2 linked regions of the Gemmatirosa kalamazoonensis genome follow. The protein of the gene in region 1 interacts with the protein of each later gene in a pairwise test. Links are inferred from orthologs where the notes say so. Each region holds a gene or a part of one and is shown in the gene's direction. Other genes may lie near its edges.

Region 1 (8,869 bases):
GAGCTGCTCGAGCGGCTGCGCGCGCCGCGGCACGCGGAGGCTGGGGCATGAGCGCGCCGGCGTTCGCGCACGACGCGATGCACGACGAGCACGACGACGAGCGTGTCGAGCGTCCATCGCGGCGTCGCGCGCGCGACGACGACGCGCCGCGTCGCCCGCGGTGGCGCGCGATCTTCGGCCTCACGGTGCTCGTGCTGTTCGTCGCCGCGCTCGCCTCGTCGCCATGGTGGGTGCCACGCGCGCTGTCGCGGCTGGCGTACTTCCGTGTGCGTCGCGTCGAGATCGACGGCGCACGCTACGCGCCGCCCGCCGAGCTGCTGGCGCGGCTGAAAGTGGACACGACGTGGTCGGTGTGGACGGATCTCGACGCGCTCGGTCGGCGCGTGTCGCGGCATCCGCTCGTCGCGAGCGCGCGTGTCGAGCGTCATCTTCCGGGCACGCTGCGCGTCGTGGTCAGCGAGCGCGTGCCGGTCGCGATGACGCCGTCGCGCGACGGGCTCGCCGTGCTCGGCGCCGACGGCCGCGTGCTGCCGATCGATCCGAGCCGCGTCGGCGGTGTCGACGTGCCCGTCGTCGCGTCGCCCGACGCGGCGGCGCTGCGCGTGCTCGACGCGCTGCGGCGCGAGGCGCCGGTGCTCTACGCGCGCGTGAGCGAGCTGCGGCGCGTGGGGCGCGACGAGCTGCGGCTCACGGTGATGCCCGAGCGCGGCGACACCGTGGGACAGGCGCCGTTCCTGCTGCGCGTGTCGCCCGACGTGACGCCGGCGCGGCTCGCCGATCTGCTTCCGGTCGAGAGTGACCTGGCGCGACGCCGCGTCCGCGTCTCCGAGATCGATCTCCGCTATCGTGATCAAGTGATCGCCAGACTGCCATGAAGACCGAACGAACCGTCGCGGGGCTCGACATCGGATCGGGAAAGACGGTCGCGGTGATCGCCGAGATCGTCGGCGAGCTGCCGAAGCGGCCGGGAATTCGCGTGCTCGGTGTCGGCGAGGCGCGCACGACCGGCATGCGCCGCGGCGTCGTCACCGACATCGAGGAGACGACGCGCTCGGTGCGCCGCGCGCTCGACGACGCCGAGCGGATGGCCGGCGTGCAGGCGGACTCCGCGTTCGTCGGCATCGCGGGCGAGCACGTGCGCGCGATGACGAGCCAGGGCATCGTCGCCGTCGCCGGCGCGGAGATCACGAAGTCCGACGTCGATCGCGTGAACCAGGTCGCGCGCGTGCAGCCGCTGCCGCAGGATCGCGAGCTGCTGCATGCGATCCCTCAGGAGTACAGCGTCGACCGTGGCGGCGGCATCCAGGACCCCGTCGGCATGACGGGGATGCGCCTCGAGACGGAGATGTACCTCGTCACGATCGGTGCGTCGCCGGCGACGAACCTGCGCAAGAGCGTGGAGCGCGCGGAGTGCAAGGTGCGCGAGCTCGTGCTCGAGCCGCTGGCGAGCGCACTCGCCGTGCTCACCGAGGACGAGAAGGAGCTCGGCGTGGCGCTCATCGAGCTCGGCGCGGGCTCCACCGACGTCGCGGTGTTCCACGAGGGGAAGATCCGTCATCTCGCGACGATCGCGTTCGGCGGCGCGCACGTGACGAACGATCTCGTGCACGGACTCGGCGTCACGCAGCACGATGCGGAGCAGCTGAAGGAGCAGTTCGCGGTCGCGTACGAGTCGCTCGTCGACCAGAAGGAGATCATCGCGCTGCCGGCGACGGCGACGCACGGCGAGCGGCAGATCCCGCGCGAGCTGATCGCGCACATCGTGCACCAGCGCCTCGACGAGATCTTCGACCTCGTGCAGCGCAGCGTGCAGGGCGCGTCGTATGGTGGTCGGCTGAGCGGCGGCGTGGTGCTGACCGGTGGCGGTGCGGCGATGCCCGGCGTCACCGAGCTGGCGAGCGACGTGTTCGGCACGACGGCGCGCGTGGGCACGCCGGGCGAGCAGGTGACGGGGCTGCGCGAGTCGGTGGAAGGACCGGGCTACGCGACGGTGCTCGGGCTCGCGCTCTACGGCGCGTCGCGCGTGGCGATCGGCGGTGCGCCGCAGAAGAAGCGCGTCACGATCGAGACGCCGGGCGTCGACAAGTGGGCGCAGCGCGTGAAGCTGTGGCTTCAGGACTTCTTCTGAGCCGTGCGACGCGCAGCGGCGTTCCTAACGCGCGGCGTGAAAGCGCGCGGAACTCTTGTCAAGTCCGACACGTTGGCGCGGCGGGCGTCACGCTGGCAGCCGGACCGCGCGGGTGGCGCGGCACACCGATCGCGCTGTGTCGGACGTCACACCGACGCGCGGTTGCGTCGCCCGCTGTTGTGGAAAACGCGTGACGGCGCTAGACATCATTTCGTCGCTTTCCGCGCAGCGGGTGGCGACATGGCAGCGGCGGCGAAACGTGTTATATTCGCTCCCTGCCCGAGTCACGACACCGGCCGCGCCTCCCACCTGCGTCAGCCGCGCGTGACTCGCGAAGACCCGGCAGCTCTCTCTCCCGGCTTCGTTCTTTCCCCGTCCACACGCAGCACACTCGGAGTCGTGCCCGCATGATCTTCGAATTCGAGGAGAGCGCCACCCAGAACGCCCGCATGAAGGTCGTGGGCGTCGGCGGGGGCGGCGGAAATGCCGTCAACCGGATGATCGACGAGCACCTCGAGGGGGTCGAGTTCATCTCGGTGAACACGGACGCGCAGGCGCTGCTCAGCTCGAAGTCCGACGTCAAGATCCAGATCGGGAAGAAGCTCACGCGGGGACTCGGCGCCGGCGCGCGTCCGGAGATCGGGCGCCAGGCGATCGACGAGAGCCGCGACGAGGTGCTGCGCGTGCTGCAGAACGCCGACCTGGTGTTCATCACGTGCGGTATGGGTGGTGGAACGGGTACCGGCGCGGCGCCGGTCGTGTGCGAGCTGGCGCGCGAGGCCGGGGCGCTCACCGTCGGCATCGTCACCAAGCCGTTCCTGTTCGAGGGCCGTAAGCGCATGCGGCAGGCGGAGCAGGGCATCGCCGAGATGCGCAAGCACGTCGACACGATGATCGTCGTGCCTAACGAGCGGCTGCTCGCCGTCGTCGGCAAGGGGATCCCGTTCCAGGATGCGCTGAAGAAGGCCGACGAGGTCCTGCTGCACGCGACGCAGGGCATCAGCTCCCTCATCAGCGTCACCGGTCTCGTGAACGTCGACTTCGCCGACGTGCGCACCGTGATGCAGAACGGCGGCTCGGCGCTCATGGGCACCGGAATGGGCCGCGGTGAGAACCGCGCCACCGAGGCCGCGCAGCAGGCGATCTCCTCGCCGCTGCTCGACAACGTGTCGGTGTCGGGCGCGACGGGCGTGCTGGTGAACATCACCGGCGGCAACGACCTGACGCTCGGCGAGGTGCACCAGATCAACGAGATCGTGCACGACGCCGTCGGCGACGACGCGGAGATCATCTTCGGCGCCGTGCACGAGCCGGCGATGCAGGGGGAGATTCGCGTCACGGTCATCGCCACGGGCTTCGACCGGCAGCTGCAGGTCGGCGGCGTGGGGATGGAGGCGTCGCGCAACTCGGGTGCGCAGAACATCATCCCGTTCACCCGCGACGGACGCGACCGCGCCCCGGCCGGCGCCCGTGTCGTGGCGCCGCGCACCGCGCCGGCGATGGAGGCGGCGCGTCCGCGCACGACCCCGCTGTCCGCGCCGCTCAACCCGGCGTCCGACCGCACGCCGCAGGACCTGAACGACATGGAGATCCCGACGTTCATCCGTCGGCAGATGGATTGACCGGATCGCTGCGGTCCCCGGTTCGCCTCTCCGCCCGCGGGCGCGCTCGTGACGAGTGCGCCCGCGGTTCGTCACATAGGGAACGAGTCGGCGGCGCGGCCCCGCCGGTCCTCGGTAAGTCGCGCCGCCGTGAGGTGTTGCGGGTGGTCGTACCGGGCATTAGGCTCTGCGGCTGACCGGAGCCTTCCACGCCCACGTACGTCGCGTCTCCCCCCGAGAGCTCCCTGGTGAACGACACCAAGTCGCACGCCGCCCCCCCGGCGCGACATCCCCTCCGCCTGCCCGCCGCGCCTCGGACCGCGCGGGGGCGCCCAACGATCGCCGCCTCCGCCGAGCCCGCGCCGTGACCTACGTGGTCGTGGCCGGCGCCGCCGCCGCGGCCGTCTACTTCGCGCCGCAGGCCCCCGCCGCGCGCCCCGTGACCGACCTCGCCGTGAACGACGCGGCGACCGAGGTCGCGCTCCCCGTCACCGCGCCGGTGGCGCCCGCGTGGCGGGAGCGCGTCGACACGCTCGGCCGCGGCGAGACGCTCGTGTCGGTGCTGCAGCGCGCCGGCGTGAGCCGCGTGCTCGCCGCGCAGGCGCTGCGCGCCGCCGGTGAGGCGACGTCGCTGCGCGCGGGCATCAAGGTGACGACGGTCGCGCGCGCCGGCGACTCGCTGCCGCAGGAGATCACGTACAAGCCCGCCGTCGACCGCGTGGTGCGCCTCCGCTATCTCGCCGGCGCGTGGCAGCGCATGGAGGAGAAGCTCGCGTGGCGCACCGACACGCTCGTGGCCCGCGGCGCGATCCGCTCCAGCCTGCACGACGCGCTGCACGCCGCGCTCGGCGACCGGCTGCCGAGCGCCGAGCGCTCCGAGATCGTGTGGAAGCTCGCCGACATCTTCGAGTACCGCGTCGACATGGACCGCGACCTCCAGCCGGGCGACTCCGTGCGCCTGCTGCTGGAGCGGAAGGTCGATCCGGAAGGGAAGCCGACCGAGGCGCACATCCTCGCGGCGAGCATGACGGTGAGCGGCAAGGAAGTCGACGCCATCCGCTTCGAGCGGCGCGGCGGCAGCACGACGTTCTTCGATCAGTACGGCAAGTCGCTGCGCGCCGCGTTCCTCCGCGCGCCCGTGGAGTTCCGCCGCATCTCGAGCGTGTTCGGCATGCGCAATCATCCGATCCTCGGCGAGTGGAAGATGCACAAGGGGACGGACTACGCCGCGGCCGCCGGCACGCCGGTGCGCGCGATCGGTGAGGGGACCGTCGCGTACGCGGGGTGGAAGTCGGGCTTCGGCAACGTCATCGAGGTTAGGCACTCGAACGGCTACGTGAGCCGCTACGGCCACCTGCGCGGCTTCGCGAAGGGCGTGCGGCGCGGCTCGTTCGTCGCCATCGGCAAGACGATCGGCTACGTCGGCATGACGGGGCTCGCGACCGCGCCGCACCTGCACTTCGAGATGCTCGTCGACGGCGTGCAGCGCGACCCGCGCAAGGCGCTGCGCGACAAGATCGCCGATCCGATTCCAGCGCGTGAGCGCGGCGCGTTCGCGGCGCTCCGCTCGCGTCTGTTCGCCGCGCTCGATCTGCGCGCACCGTCGGCCACGACGCGAGTCGCCGACGCGAACTGACCACGCGCACGTCGACCGATGCACGGGCGGCGCGTCGATTGCACTCGCCGCCCGTCGTGACGATGGAATCCCCGACAGGCGACGTCGGCTGAGCGCGTGAGCGTCTGGCTCGCCGCCGCCGCGGCCGGACTGGTGCTCGCCGCGCTGTCGTATGCGCGGCGCTCGTCGCCCGCGCTCGGGCCGCGACTCGCGCTCGCCGTGCTGCGCGCGCTCGCCGTGACGCTGCTCGCCGCGCTCGCGCTCGACGCGCCCGCGGGACGGTCACGCGCGCCGTCCGCGGTCGTGGCGCTCGACGTGTCCGCGAGCTGGACGCGCGGCGGCGACGTCGACGCGTTCCGCCGCGCGCGCGACGTCGCGCGCGCGCTCGGCGGCGACACGCTGTGGGCGATCGGCGACTCCGCGCGCCCGCTGCGCGGCGACGACGCACCGCACGACGCGCGCTCGTCCATCGCGTCGCTCGCCGAGCGCGCGGCGGCATCGGGGCGCGTGCTGCAGCTCGTGACCGACGGCGAGATCGACGACGCCGCCGCGCTGCGCGGCGTGGCGCGCGGATCGCGCGTGCGCGTGGAGTCGCCGCGTCGCGGGCCGGATGCCGCGGTGACGTCGATCGACGCGACACGCCTCGCCGCCGCGACCGACACGATCGACGTGCGCGTGTCGCTCGCCGCGGACGCCGCCGGTGCGGCGCCGGGCACGCTGCGCGTCGACGTCGCCGGACGCTCGAGCGCGCAGACGAGCGTCGCACCGCTGCCCGCGTTCGGCGAGCGCACGGTGTCGATGCGTCTGCCGCTCGCCGGGCTCGCAGGCTCGGTGCCGCTGCGCGCCGTCATCGCGGCCGCGGGTGATCGCGAGCCGCGCAACGACACGCTCGCCACGACGCTCGACGTGAGCGCGGCGCCGGCGGCGGTGTTCGTGAGCTCCGCGCCCGACTTCGACGCGCGCGGCATGCTCGCCGTCCTGCGCGGCGCGCTGTCGCTGCCGACCCGCGCGTATCTGCGCGTCGCGCCGGGACAGTGGCGCGTGGAGGGGACGCTCGCGCCGGTGGACGAGGCGGAGGTGCGGCGCGTGGCGCTGAGCGCGGGCGTGCTGGTGCTGCACGGCGACACCGCGGTATTCGGCGCGCCGCGCGCGGCGACGCGCGGCGCGCTGTTGCTCTTTCCGACGGCGCCGGCCGCGCCGGGCGCCGCGCCGGCCGCGGAATGGTACGCGTCGGATGCGCCGGCATCGCCGGCCGCGGCCGCGCTCTCCGGCGTCGCGTGGGACAGCCTGCCGCCGTTGGATCTCGGCGGAGGCGCGCTCGCCGGCGCGGAGTTCGACGTGCTGCGGGCGCGGCTCGCCCGCAGCGGCGCGCCGCGCGCCGTGATCGTCGGCGCCGAGCAGCCGCGGCGCGTGATCGTCGTCGGCGCGACGGGGTTCTGGCGCTGGCAGTTCCGCGGCGGCGCGGCGGCCGACGCATTCACGGGGCTGTGGGGCGGCATCCTCGACTTCCTCGCCGCGGGGCGCGGCGACGTGCGCGGCGCGGTCGTCGCCGACGCGGTCGTGCGCGCGGGAGAGCCGATCCGGTGGCGGCGCGGCGGTGCCGACTCGCTCGTCACGGCGGTGCTCAGGCGGCGCGGCGCGGCGAGCGCCGACACGGTGCGGCTGCACTTCGGCACGCGCGGCGAGCCGGTGACGAGCGCGCCCCTCGCCCCGGGCACGTACGACGTCACGGTGCCGGGCGGTGGCGCGCTGCTCGTGGTGAACGTCGCGCGCGAGCTGCTGCCGCGGCGCGCCACGGTCGCGTCGGGCCCCGTGGGCAGCGGGCGCGCGGCCGACCTCACGCCGCGGCTACGCGACTTCGGGCTGCTCTACGCGCTGGCGCTGGCGCTGCTCTGCGCGGAGTGGTTGCTGCGGCGCCGGTGGGGCCTGCGATAGCGTGGAGCGGGGAGCGTGGAGGGTAGAGTAGATTTCTCCACGCTCCACGCTCCCCGCTCCACGCTAACCGGCTCGGTCGATGGCTCTGCTGTTCAGAAAGGAAGGCGACGCGCCCAAGAAGTCGCTCTGGCAACGCATCAAGGACGTCGCGAACGCCGACGTGGGGGTGATCCTCCGCGGCGGCGTGAAGGACGGCTCGCTGGAGCAGCTCGAGGAGGTGCTCCTGGCGTCCGACTTCGGCGTCGCGACGACGCTGAAGCTCGTCGACCAGATCGGCGGCTATGCGCAGCGCGGCCTCATTCGCACCGAGCCGGAGTTCCAGGACGCGCTGCGACGCCTCGTGGAAGCGGAGCTGCGCGAGGGGAACAGCGACCCGTCGCTGAAGCTCTCGGCGTCAAAGCCGACGGTGATCCTCGTGATCGGCGTGAACGGGGCAGGGAAGACGACGTTCATCGGCAAGCTCGCGGCGCGGCTGCGCAAGCAGGGAAAGACCGTCCTGCTCGGCGCCGGCGACACGTTCCGCGCCGGCGCGATCGACCAGCTGCGCGTGTGGGCCGAACGCGTGGGCGCGGAGTTCGTGGGCGCGAAGGCGGGCGCCGACTCGGCGGCCGTCGCATTCGACACGATCGACGCGGGCATCGCGCGCGGCGTGGACGTCGTCATCATCGACACCGCCGGCCGTCTGCACACGAGCGCGGGGCTCATGGAGGAGCTGAAGAAGGTCGCGCGCGTGATCGCGAAGCGGATCCCCGACGCGCCGCACGAGACGCTGCTCGTGCTCGACGGCACCATCGGGCAGAACGCCGTCGTGCAGGCGCGCACGTTCACCGAGGCGGTGCCCGTGACGGGGCTCGTCGTGACGAAGATCGACGGCACCGCGAAGGGCGGCATCGTGGTCGCCGTGCACGAGGAGCTCGACGTGCCGGTGAAGTTCCTCGGCACGGGGGAGAAGGCGGGCGACCTGCACGCGTTCGACCCGGCGCAGTTCGCGGAGGAGCTGGTGGAGGCGTGACGGCGGCGTGACGCGTCGGGCCGACGTTCGACAGGATGAACAGCGGACACACGACATGACCGTTGCTGTTCGTCTTTGACAGGATGAACAGGACGGACAGGATGAGAACCAACGACAGCAGCACTGCTTTTCTTGTTGGTGTTCATCCTGTCCGTCCTGTTCGTCCTGTCCACACGGCAAGCACCGGCGTCCTGTTACTCGTGCCTCGGCGTTCGTCCAATCCCCCGCGTTAGTCATGTCGGCCCCGCGCCGCGCGCCGTCCGCTCCCCGCGTCACGCTCGACACGCCCGTCACGTACCTCAAGGGCGTCGGTCCGGCGCGCGCGCTCGCGCTCGCGCGACTCGGCGTGCAGACGGCGGGCGACCTGCTGTATCACGTGCCGCACCGCTACGAAGACGCGAGCACCGTGAAGCGCATCGCGGAGCTCGAGCCGGGGATGGACGGCACGGTCATCGGGCGCGTCATCTCGAAGGGCGTGCTGCCGACGCGGAAGGGGCTGCGCGTGTTCCAGGCCGTCGTGCGTGACGCGAGCGGCATGATCGAGGTGTCGTGGCCCGGGCAGCCGTTCCTCGACCGCA
Region 2 (8,685 bases), 350 kb from region 1 along the record:
AACGCGTCGAAGATCCCGTTCCTCGGCCCGATCGCCGGCGTGCGCGTCGGCCGCGTGCAGGAGAACTGGGTCCTCAACCCGACGTTCCAGCAGCTCCAGTACAGTGATCTGGAGCTCGTCGTCGCCGGGTCGCAGGACTCGATCGTGATGGTCGAGGGCGGGGCGCTCGAGGTGAGCGAGGAGGACGTCGTCAACGCGCTGCAGGTCGCGCACGGCGGCGTGCGGGAGCTCATCGCGATGCAGCAGGAGCTGCTCGACAAGGCCGGCCGCGTCGCGAAGATGACGTGGACGAAGGCCGAGGTCCCGGAGAACGTCAGCGCCCGCGTGAAGGAGCTCGCCGAGGGGAAGATCGCCGAGGCGATCAACCAGCCGGAGAAGCACACGCGCGTGCAGGCGGTCGAGGACGTGAAGAAGGCCGTGAAGGAGCAGCTGCTGCCGGAGTTCCCGGACAACAGCAAGGACTTCGGCTCGATCCTCGGCGACATCGAGTACAACGCGCTGCGCGGCCAGGTGCTCTCCACCGGCCTGCGCGTGGACGGCCGCAAGCCCACCGAGGTGCGGCCGATCTCGATCGACACGAAGGTGCTGCCGCGCGCCCACGGCTCGGCGCTGTTCACGCGCGGTCAGACGCAGGCGCTCGTCGCGGTCACGTTAGGCACCGCGCAGGACGTGCAGCGCCTCGACTCGATCGACGACGCGGGCGAGACCGAGAAGACGTTCATGCTCCATTACAACTTCCCGCCGTTCTCCACGGGGGAGGTGCGTCCGGTGCGCGGCACGAGCCGCCGCGAGATCGGTCATGGCAATCTGGCCGAGCGCGCGCTGCAGGGCGTGCTGCCGCCGTTCGAGGAGTTCCCGTACACGGTCCGCATCGTGTCCGATGTGCTCGAGTCGAACGGCTCCTCGTCGATGGCGTCGGTGTGCGGCGGCTCGCTCGCGCTGTTCGACGCCGGCGTGCCGATGCAGGCCGCCGTCGCCGGCGTGGCGATGGGGCTCATCAAGGAGGGTGAGAAGTACGCCATCCTCACCGACATCCTCGGCACCGAGGACCACCTCGGCGACATGGACTTCAAGGTCGCCGGGACGCGCAACGGCATCACCTCGATCCAGATGGACATCAAGATCGAGGGGCTCGACCTGCGCATCATGACCGAGGCGCTGGCGCAGGCGAAGGCCGGCCGCCTGCACATCCTCGGCGAGATGGAGAAGGCGTTAGGCACGCCGCGCACGGAGCTCTCGCCGTACGCGCCGCGCATCGTGACGGTGCAGATCAGCCCCGAGAAGATCGGGGACCTGATCGGCCCGAAGGGCAAGACGATTCGCGGCATCCAGGACGAGACGGGCGCCGAGATCACCGTCGACGACACCGGCACGGTCACGATCGCCGCCGTCGGCGGCGAGTCGATGGAGCGCGCGCGGCAGATGGTCATGGCCATCACCGCCGAGCCGATCGTCGGCGAGACGTACGAGGGGACGGTGAAGAGCACGACGGCGTTCGGCGCGTTCGTCGAGATCATGCCGGGCACCGAGGCGCTGCTCCACATCTCCGAGATGCGCCACGCGCGTGTCGAGAAGACCGAGGACGTGGTGAAGAAGGGCGACCGCGTGAAGGTGAAGCTCATCGACCGCGACGAGCGTGGGCGTCTGCGTCTCTCCATGAAGGCGCTCGAGCCGAAGCCGGAAGGCGCGCCCGAGGCGCCGGCCGAGGGCAACGGCGATCGTCCGCGCGGGGAGCGCTCGGAGCGGCCGCCGCGCGCGGAGAGCAACGGCGGCGAGGAGCGCGCCGAGCGCGCGCCCCGCGAGGAGGGCGCAGCGGCCGGTGGCGGCTCGGGGCGTCGTCCGCGCAGCGGCCCGCGACGCGGCTCTCGCGACGACCGCGGCGAGCGCTGACGGCGTGGCGCCGTCCCTGGTGACCCCGCCCGTCGGCTTCGACGTGGCGGGGCTCCGCCGCACGACGCTCGACAACGGACTGACCGTGCTCTCGGAAGAGATTCCGGGCGTGCGGTCGGTTGCGTTCGGGGCCTTCGTGCAGGCGGGATCGATTCACGAGCCGCGCGAGCGCATGGGCGTCTCGCACCTGCTCGAGCACATGGTGTTCAAGGGCACGCCGACGCGCACCGCGCGCCAGCTCTCGCTCGAGGTGGAGACGTTAGGCGGGTCGCTCGACGCGTACACGACGCGCGAGTACACGTCGTACCAGGCGCGCGTGCTCGACGAGCATCTCGACGTGGCGACCGACGTCATCGCGGACCTCGTGTTCCGGCCGCTGCTCCGTGACGCCGACCTCGCGCTCGAGCGCAACGTCGTGATCGAGGAGATCGGGATGGTGGAGGACACCCCCGACGACCTCGTGTTCGAGCTGCACAACGAGCTGCTGTGGGGATCGCACCCGTACGGCCACGCGATCCTCGGCACGCGCGAGACGGTCGGCGCGTTAGGCACCGCGGAGCTGCGCGCGCTGCACGAGCGCGCGTATCATCCGGGGCGCGTGGTGGTCGCGGCGGCCGGGCGCGTGGAGCACGACCGGCTCGTCGAGTCGCTCGTGCGCTCCGGGTGGGACCGCGAGCCGCGACGCGACGCCACGCCGCTCGCGACGTGTCCGCCGACGCCGCAGGCGCCGGCGTACCGCCACGAGCCGGATCGCGAGCTGACGCAGACGCACGTCGTGTTCGGCTCGACGACGGTGCCCCACGCCGATCCGCGACGCTACGCGCTGTCGCTCGTGAGCATGCTGCTCGGCGGCGGCATGAGCTCGCGGCTGTTCCAGAAGGTGCGCGAGGAGCAGGGGCTCGCGTACGCCGTCCACACGTTCCAGAGCTTCCACGTCGACACCGGGCTGCACGGCGTGTACGTCGCGTCCGCGCCGGAGACGGCGCGGCGCGCGGCCGACTCGGTGCGCGAGGAGCTCGCGCGGCTCGCGAGCGAGTCGCTGCCCGACGAGGAGCTCGAGGCGGGGAAGCGACAGCTGAAGGGCCAGATCACGCTGTCGCTCGAGAGCGTGACGAACCGGATGTACCGCGCCGCGGGCGTGGAGCTGTTCGGCGAGCCGTTCCGCACGCTCGACGACGCGCTCGCGCTCGTGGAACGAATCAACCCGGAGGACGTGCGCGACGTGTGCGCGGCGTTCTTCGCCCCCGAGCAGCAGACGGTGCTCAGCCTCGGCCCCAAAGCCGTCGGCTGAGCGCGACCATCACTCTCAACGAACCTTCCGAGCCATGCTCATCGGCGTTCCGAAGGAGATCAAGACGAACGAGAATCGCGTGGCCCTCGTGCCGGCCGGCGCCGAGGCGCTCGTCGCGAACGGGCACCGCGTGATCGTGGAGACCGGCGCCGGCGACGGCAGCGGCTTCACCGACGCGGACTACACGGCGGTCGGCGTGGAGATCGCGCCCGACGCGGACGCGGTGTGGGCCGCGGCCGACATGATCATGAAGGTGAAGGAGCCGATCGAGCCCGAATGGAAGCGCATGCGCGCCGGGCAGACGGTCTTCACGTACTTTCACTTCGCCGCCGACGAGCGGCTGACGCGCGCGCACCTCGAGAGCGGCGCGACGTGCATCGCGTACGAGACGGTGGAGCTGCCCACGGGCGAGCTGCCGCTCCTCACGCCGATGTCCGAGGTCGCCGGTCGCATGGCAGTGCAGGAGGGGGCGAAGTACCTCGAGAAGCTGTACGGCGGCCGCGGCGTGCTGCTCGGCGGCGTGCCGGGCGTGCCACCGGCCAAGGTCGTGATCCTCGGCGGGGGCATCGTCGGCATCAACGCCGCGAAGATGGCGGCCGGCATGGGCGCCAAGGTCGTGGTGCTCGACGTGAACCTCGACCGCCTGCGCTACCTATCCGACGTGATGCCGGCGAACGTGCAGCTGATCTACTCGAACCGGCAGAACATCCTCGAGCAGATCTCGACGGCGGACCTGGTGGTGGGTGCGGTCCTCATTCCCGGCGCGAAGGCGCCGAAGCTCGTGCGCCGCGAGGACATCAAGAAGATGCACCCGGGCGCCGTGATCGTGGACGTCGCGGTGGACCAGGGCGGCTGCATCGAGACGATCCACGCGACGACGCACGAGAACCCGACGTACGTCATCGACGGCGTGATCCACTACGGCGTGGCGAACATGCCGGGCGGTGTGCCGCGTACGTCGACGCTCGCGCTGACCAACGCCACGCTGCCCTACGCGCTGCAGCTCGCGAACAAGGGATGGCGCCGCGCACTGCGCGAGAACCCGGCGCTGCTGAAGGGGCTCAACGCGGTGGACGGCCGGGTGACGTACCCCGGGGTAGCCGACGCCTTCGGTCTGGAGTACACGGATCCGTCAGAGATGCTCGGCGAGCCGGCGCTCGCTCGCTGACGGGAGAACCGGCGACGGGCCGCACGGCGCGGCCCCGAACCTGCACGGCGGCGCGCCTGCGACGCGCGGCGCCTCGCACGGTGGGCCGGCGAGTGTGCGCGTGGGCGCGACGAGGCCCACGCGCACTTTTTTTTCAGTCGCCGCGACGCAGCGGCGCAACGTTCGAGACCGACGGCCGAGAGTGATGTGACGCGTTCGGGAGATGGTCGTAGGTGTAGGCAGGACGCAGACTTCTGCTTGAATGGGCACTATCTGCCGGCTAGACTTCGCGCCGGCGGACCTCCCCGCGACTCGACTCGCTGAGCCTCGTACGTTCGCCGAGTCCGACCTACTGAGACAGATGCGCTGGCCTTTCACGAAGGCGGGGTCGCTGTTCCCCGCGAATGCGATCGCCGTCGACCTCGGCACCGCGAACACGCTGATCTACGTCAAGGGCGAAGGGATCGTCCTGAACGAGCCGTCGGTCGTCGCGATCGATCGCGAGACAAAGAAGATGAAGGGCGTCGGCCTCGAGGCGAAGCGCATGCTCGGCCGCACGCCCGAAGGCATCATCGCCGTCCGGCCGCTGAAGGATGGCGTGATCGCCGACTTCGACGTCACGGAGAAGATGCTCCGCTACTTCCTCACGCTCGTCATCGACAAGCACGTCTTCAAGGTGAAGCCGCGCGTAATCGTGTGCGTGCCGTCGGGGATCACCGAGGTGGAGAAGCGCGCGGTGCGCGACTCCGCGATGGGCGCCGGCGCGAAGGAGGTCTTCATGGTCTCCGAGCCGATGGCCGCGGCGATCGGCGTCGGGCTGCCGGTGGAGAGTCCGACCGGCAACATGGTGATCGACATCGGCGGCGGCACCACGGAGATCGCCGTCATCGCGCTGAGCGGCATCGTGAGCGACACGTCGATCCGCACGGGCGGCGACGAGCTCGACATCTCGATCGTGCAGTTCATGCGCAAGAACTACAACCTCCTCATCGGCGAGCCGACGGCGGAGCAGATCAAGATCACGATCGGCTCGGCCTACCCGACCGGCGACGAGCGGGAGATGGAGGTGAAGGGGCGCGACCTCGTCTCGGGCATCCCGAAGACGGTGCGCGTGCACTCGAGCGAGATCCGCGAGGCGATCCAGGAGCCGATCCAGCAGATCGTCGACGCCGTGCGCCGCGCGCTCGAGATCACGCCCCCGGAGCTCGCGTCGGACATCGTGGACCGCGGCATCGTGATGACCGGCGGCGGGGCGCTGATCCGCGGGCTCGACATGATGCTGAGCCAGGAGACCGGGCTGCCGATCCACGTCGACGACGACCCCCTCACCTGCGTGGTCCGCGGTACCGGCCGTATCTTGGACGACGAGGAGAAGTACTGGTCGGTCCTGACGACCTGAGGCCGCGATGGCGACGAGAGCTTCGCGCGTAGGCAGCGTCATCGACAACGCGCTGCTCGGTACCTGCTTCCTGGGGTCGCTCATCCTGCTGTTCCTGCCGGTGCAGCTGCGCGATCGCTCCGCGGCTGCCCTCCGGCGGACGATCGTCGCACCGTTCGCCGAGCTGCAGCGACGGGCCGAGCTGATGCGCGCGGCGTTCGTCTCGTACGACGAGCGGATGGATCGGCTCGCGCAGATCACGCGGCTCCAGATCGAGTACTCGGCCGTGCGGAGCGAGAACGAGCGGCTCCGGAAAACGCTCTCCCTCGGATCGCGGCTGAGCTGGGGTTTCGTGGCCGCCGAGGCGACGCCGGCGCAGCTCGAGAGCGACCTCGTGTCGCGGCAGATCCTGCAGACGTTCAGCGTCACGGCGGGGTCGCGGGCCGGCATCCAGCCGTTCACGCCGGTCATCAACGCCGACGGGCTGGTCGGCATGGTGCAGACGGCCGACGCCTCGTCGTCGATCGCGATCTCGTACGCGCATCCGGACTTCCGCGTGAGCGCGACGACGCCGAACGACTCGGCGTTCGGGGTGGTGCAGGCGCGGCTCGGCTCGGGCAAGGAGCTCGGCCTGCTGGAGATGCGCGGCGTGCCGTTCCGCTCCCCGCTGAAGGCGGGACAGCTCATCATCAGCTCGGGGCTCGGCGGCACCTATCCGCGCGGCATCCCGGTCGGTACGGTCATCCGCGAGGTCTCGACGCCGGAGAAGTGGGCGCGGACGTACCTGCTGCAGCCGGCGGCGTCGCTCGCGAACCTCGGCCCGGTCTTCATGCTGCTGAAGAAGCGGTCGGACGAGGGCGTGACGACGATCTGGATGAGCCAGGCCTCGGCCGACTCGGCGGCCCGCGCGATCGCGGCCGGCGGCGACTCGCTCGCCCGGGTCGCGGCCGAGCAGGAGATGGCCGCCCGACGGGCCGCGCTCGACTCGCTCGGTCGTGAGCAGGCGCGCGCCGACTCGGCCGCCGCGCCGCGCCCGGTGCCGCCGCAGACGACGCCCGCCGCGACTCCGCCGTCGGCCGCGCCGCGCCCGGCCGCCGCCGCGCCCTCGGCGGCGCCGCCGCGCCCGACGACGACCACCACGCCCACGTCGACGACGCCGGCGCCACGGCCGGCGACCGCGGACACCGCGGGCCGCACCGCCAGGCCCACCGTGCCGCGGCCCACGGTGCCGCGGCCCACGGTACCCGTGCCCGGGGCCCACCTGTGAGCTTCGGCGCCGGTCTGCGGGTCGCGCTCGCGTTCGTCGCGCTCGTGCTGCTGCACTACACGCTGCGCCCGCTGCTCGGCTGGCGCGCGCCGATCGACTTCCTGGTGATCGCGGTGCTGCTCGTGGCGGTACGCATGCGCCCCGGGCTGGCCGCGGTGCTCGGCTTCATCATCGGGCTCGCGTCCGATGCGCTGACGCCGTCCGCGTTCGGGAGTGGGGCGCTCGGCATGAGCGTCGTCGCGTATCTGGCGTCGTGGCTGAAGGCGGTGTTCTTCGCCGACAACATCGCGCTCAGCGCGATGTTCTTCTTCGTCGGCAAGTGGACCTTCGATGCGTTGTACCTGGTATCAGAGCGGCGCCTGCAGGGTCCCGAGCTGGTGATGCAGCTGCTGCTCTGGTCCCCGCTCGCCGCGACGGTGACCGCGCTGTCCGGCGTGCTCCTATTGCTGTTGCTGCGGCCACTGCTGGGCCGCTCTCCGGGATGAGCTTCCATCCGAACGACATCGCCCGCCGCTCGCGGGGCGCCAGGGTTCTCCTCGTGGCGTCGTTCGTCCTGCTCGGCAGCGCGTTCTATCGCGCACAGGTGCTGCACCACGCCGAGTACGTCATGCAGTCCGAGGAGAACCGGCTGCGGGAGGTCCCGCTTCCCGCGCCGCGCGGGATCATCTACGACCGCAACGGCAAGGTCATCGCCGAGAACCTCCCGGGCTACACGGTCTCGGTGCTGTCGCCGAGCCCGGACTCGCTGCGCGAGACGCTGCGCCGCCTGAACGCGGTGATCCCGTTCACGGACGACGACATCGCGACCGCGGTGCGCCGCTTCAACCGCGCCCCCAACCGGCCCGCCGTCATTCTCGCCGACGCGAACTTCGCGCAGGTCTCGGTGCTCGAGGAGCACCGCACGGAGTTCCCGAGCCTCATCATCCAGAGCACGCCGAAGCGCTGGTACCCGGACGGCCCGTCCGTCGCGTCGATCATCGGCTACACGGGCGAGATCTCCGAGGCCGAGCTGACGAAGCCGGAGTTCAGCGCGTACAAGGCGGGCATGCGCATCGGGAAGGGCGGCCTGGAGCGGCAGTACGAGAACGTGCTGCGCGGCCGCGAGGGCTATCGGTTCGTGGAGGTCGACGCGCGCGGGCGCGTGGTGCGCGAGGCGCCGCGCGACGACCAGCAGCCGGAGGCCGCGCCTGCGCTGTACACGAACATCGACCTCGATCTGCAGAAGCTCACGCAGTCGCTGTTCGGCGACACGCTGCAGGGCGCCGCGGTGGCGATCGATCCGCAGACCGGCGGCGTGCTCGCGCTCGTGTCCGCGCCGAGCTACGACCCGAATCGCTTCACGGGCGGCATCCCGAAGGCGTACTACGACTCGCTGAACACCGACCCGCGCCGTCCGCTGTACAACAAGGCGATCCAGGGTCGCTACGCGCCGGGGTCGACGTTCAAGCTCGCCACGGCCATCGCGGGGCTCGAGAAAGGGCTCGTGAATCTCGACACGCACATGGACCAGCCGTGCACGGGCGGCTTCTCGTTCGGCCGCGGCTACTGGCGCTGCTGGGACAAGCGAGGGCACGGGAACGTGAACCTCGCCCAGGCCATCGAGAAGTCGTGCGACGTCTACTTCTACCAGCTCGGCCTCAAGCTGCAGCTGTCGGAGCTCGTGGCGGGCGGGCTGCGCCTGCACATGAACGACCGCACGGGGATCGACCTGC

Evidence for each region.
Region 2: the proteins of ftsA (region 1) and J421_RS17100 interact in binary tests that used the Escherichia coli proteins (3 or more experiments, as listed by UniProt). The link is inferred for Gemmatirosa kalamazoonensis from one-to-one orthologs.

The regions. Positions count from the first base shown.
Region 1 is NZ_CP007128.1:3,580,731-3,589,599, forward strand. What follows is about bases 1-2,999. They hold ftsA (cell division protein FtsA), read left to right. Parts: upstream 1-871; coding sequence 872-2,128; downstream 2,129-2,999. Other genes in these bases: murC (UDP-N-acetylmuramate--L-alanine ligase), read left to right, coding at 1-51; J421_RS15450 (cell division protein FtsQ/DivIB), read left to right, coding at 48-875; ftsZ (cell division protein FtsZ), read left to right, coding at 2,539-2,999. Also shown: more of ftsZ, read left to right, coding at 3,000-3,750; J421_RS15465 (M23 family metallopeptidase), read left to right, coding at 4,094-5,365; J421_RS15470 (hypothetical protein), read left to right, coding at 5,462-7,279; signal recognition particle-docking protein FtsY, read left to right, coding at 7,359-8,291; ATP-dependent DNA helicase RecG, read left to right, coding at 8,527-8,869. UniProt on the Escherichia coli protein: Essential cell division protein that assists in the assembly of the Z ring. May serve as the principal membrane anchor for the Z ring.
Region 2 is NZ_CP007128.1:3,925,756-3,934,440, reverse strand. What follows is about bases 3,894-6,708. They hold J421_RS17100 (rod shape-determining protein), read left to right. Parts: upstream 3,894-4,689; coding sequence 4,690-5,727; downstream 5,728-6,708. Other genes in these bases: mreC (rod shape-determining protein MreC), read left to right, coding at 5,735-6,708; ald (alanine dehydrogenase), read left to right, coding at 3,894-4,349. Also shown: J421_RS17115 (polyribonucleotide nucleotidyltransferase), read left to right, coding at 1-1,890; J421_RS17110 (M16 family metallopeptidase), read left to right, coding at 1,910-3,181; more of ald, read left to right, coding at 3,216-3,893; more of mreC, read left to right, coding at 6,709-6,973; rod shape-determining protein MreD, read left to right, coding at 6,970-7,458; mrdA (penicillin-binding protein 2), read left to right, coding at 7,455-8,685. UniProt on the Escherichia coli protein: Forms membrane-associated dynamic filaments that are essential for cell shape determination. Acts by regulating cell wall synthesis and cell elongation, and thus cell shape.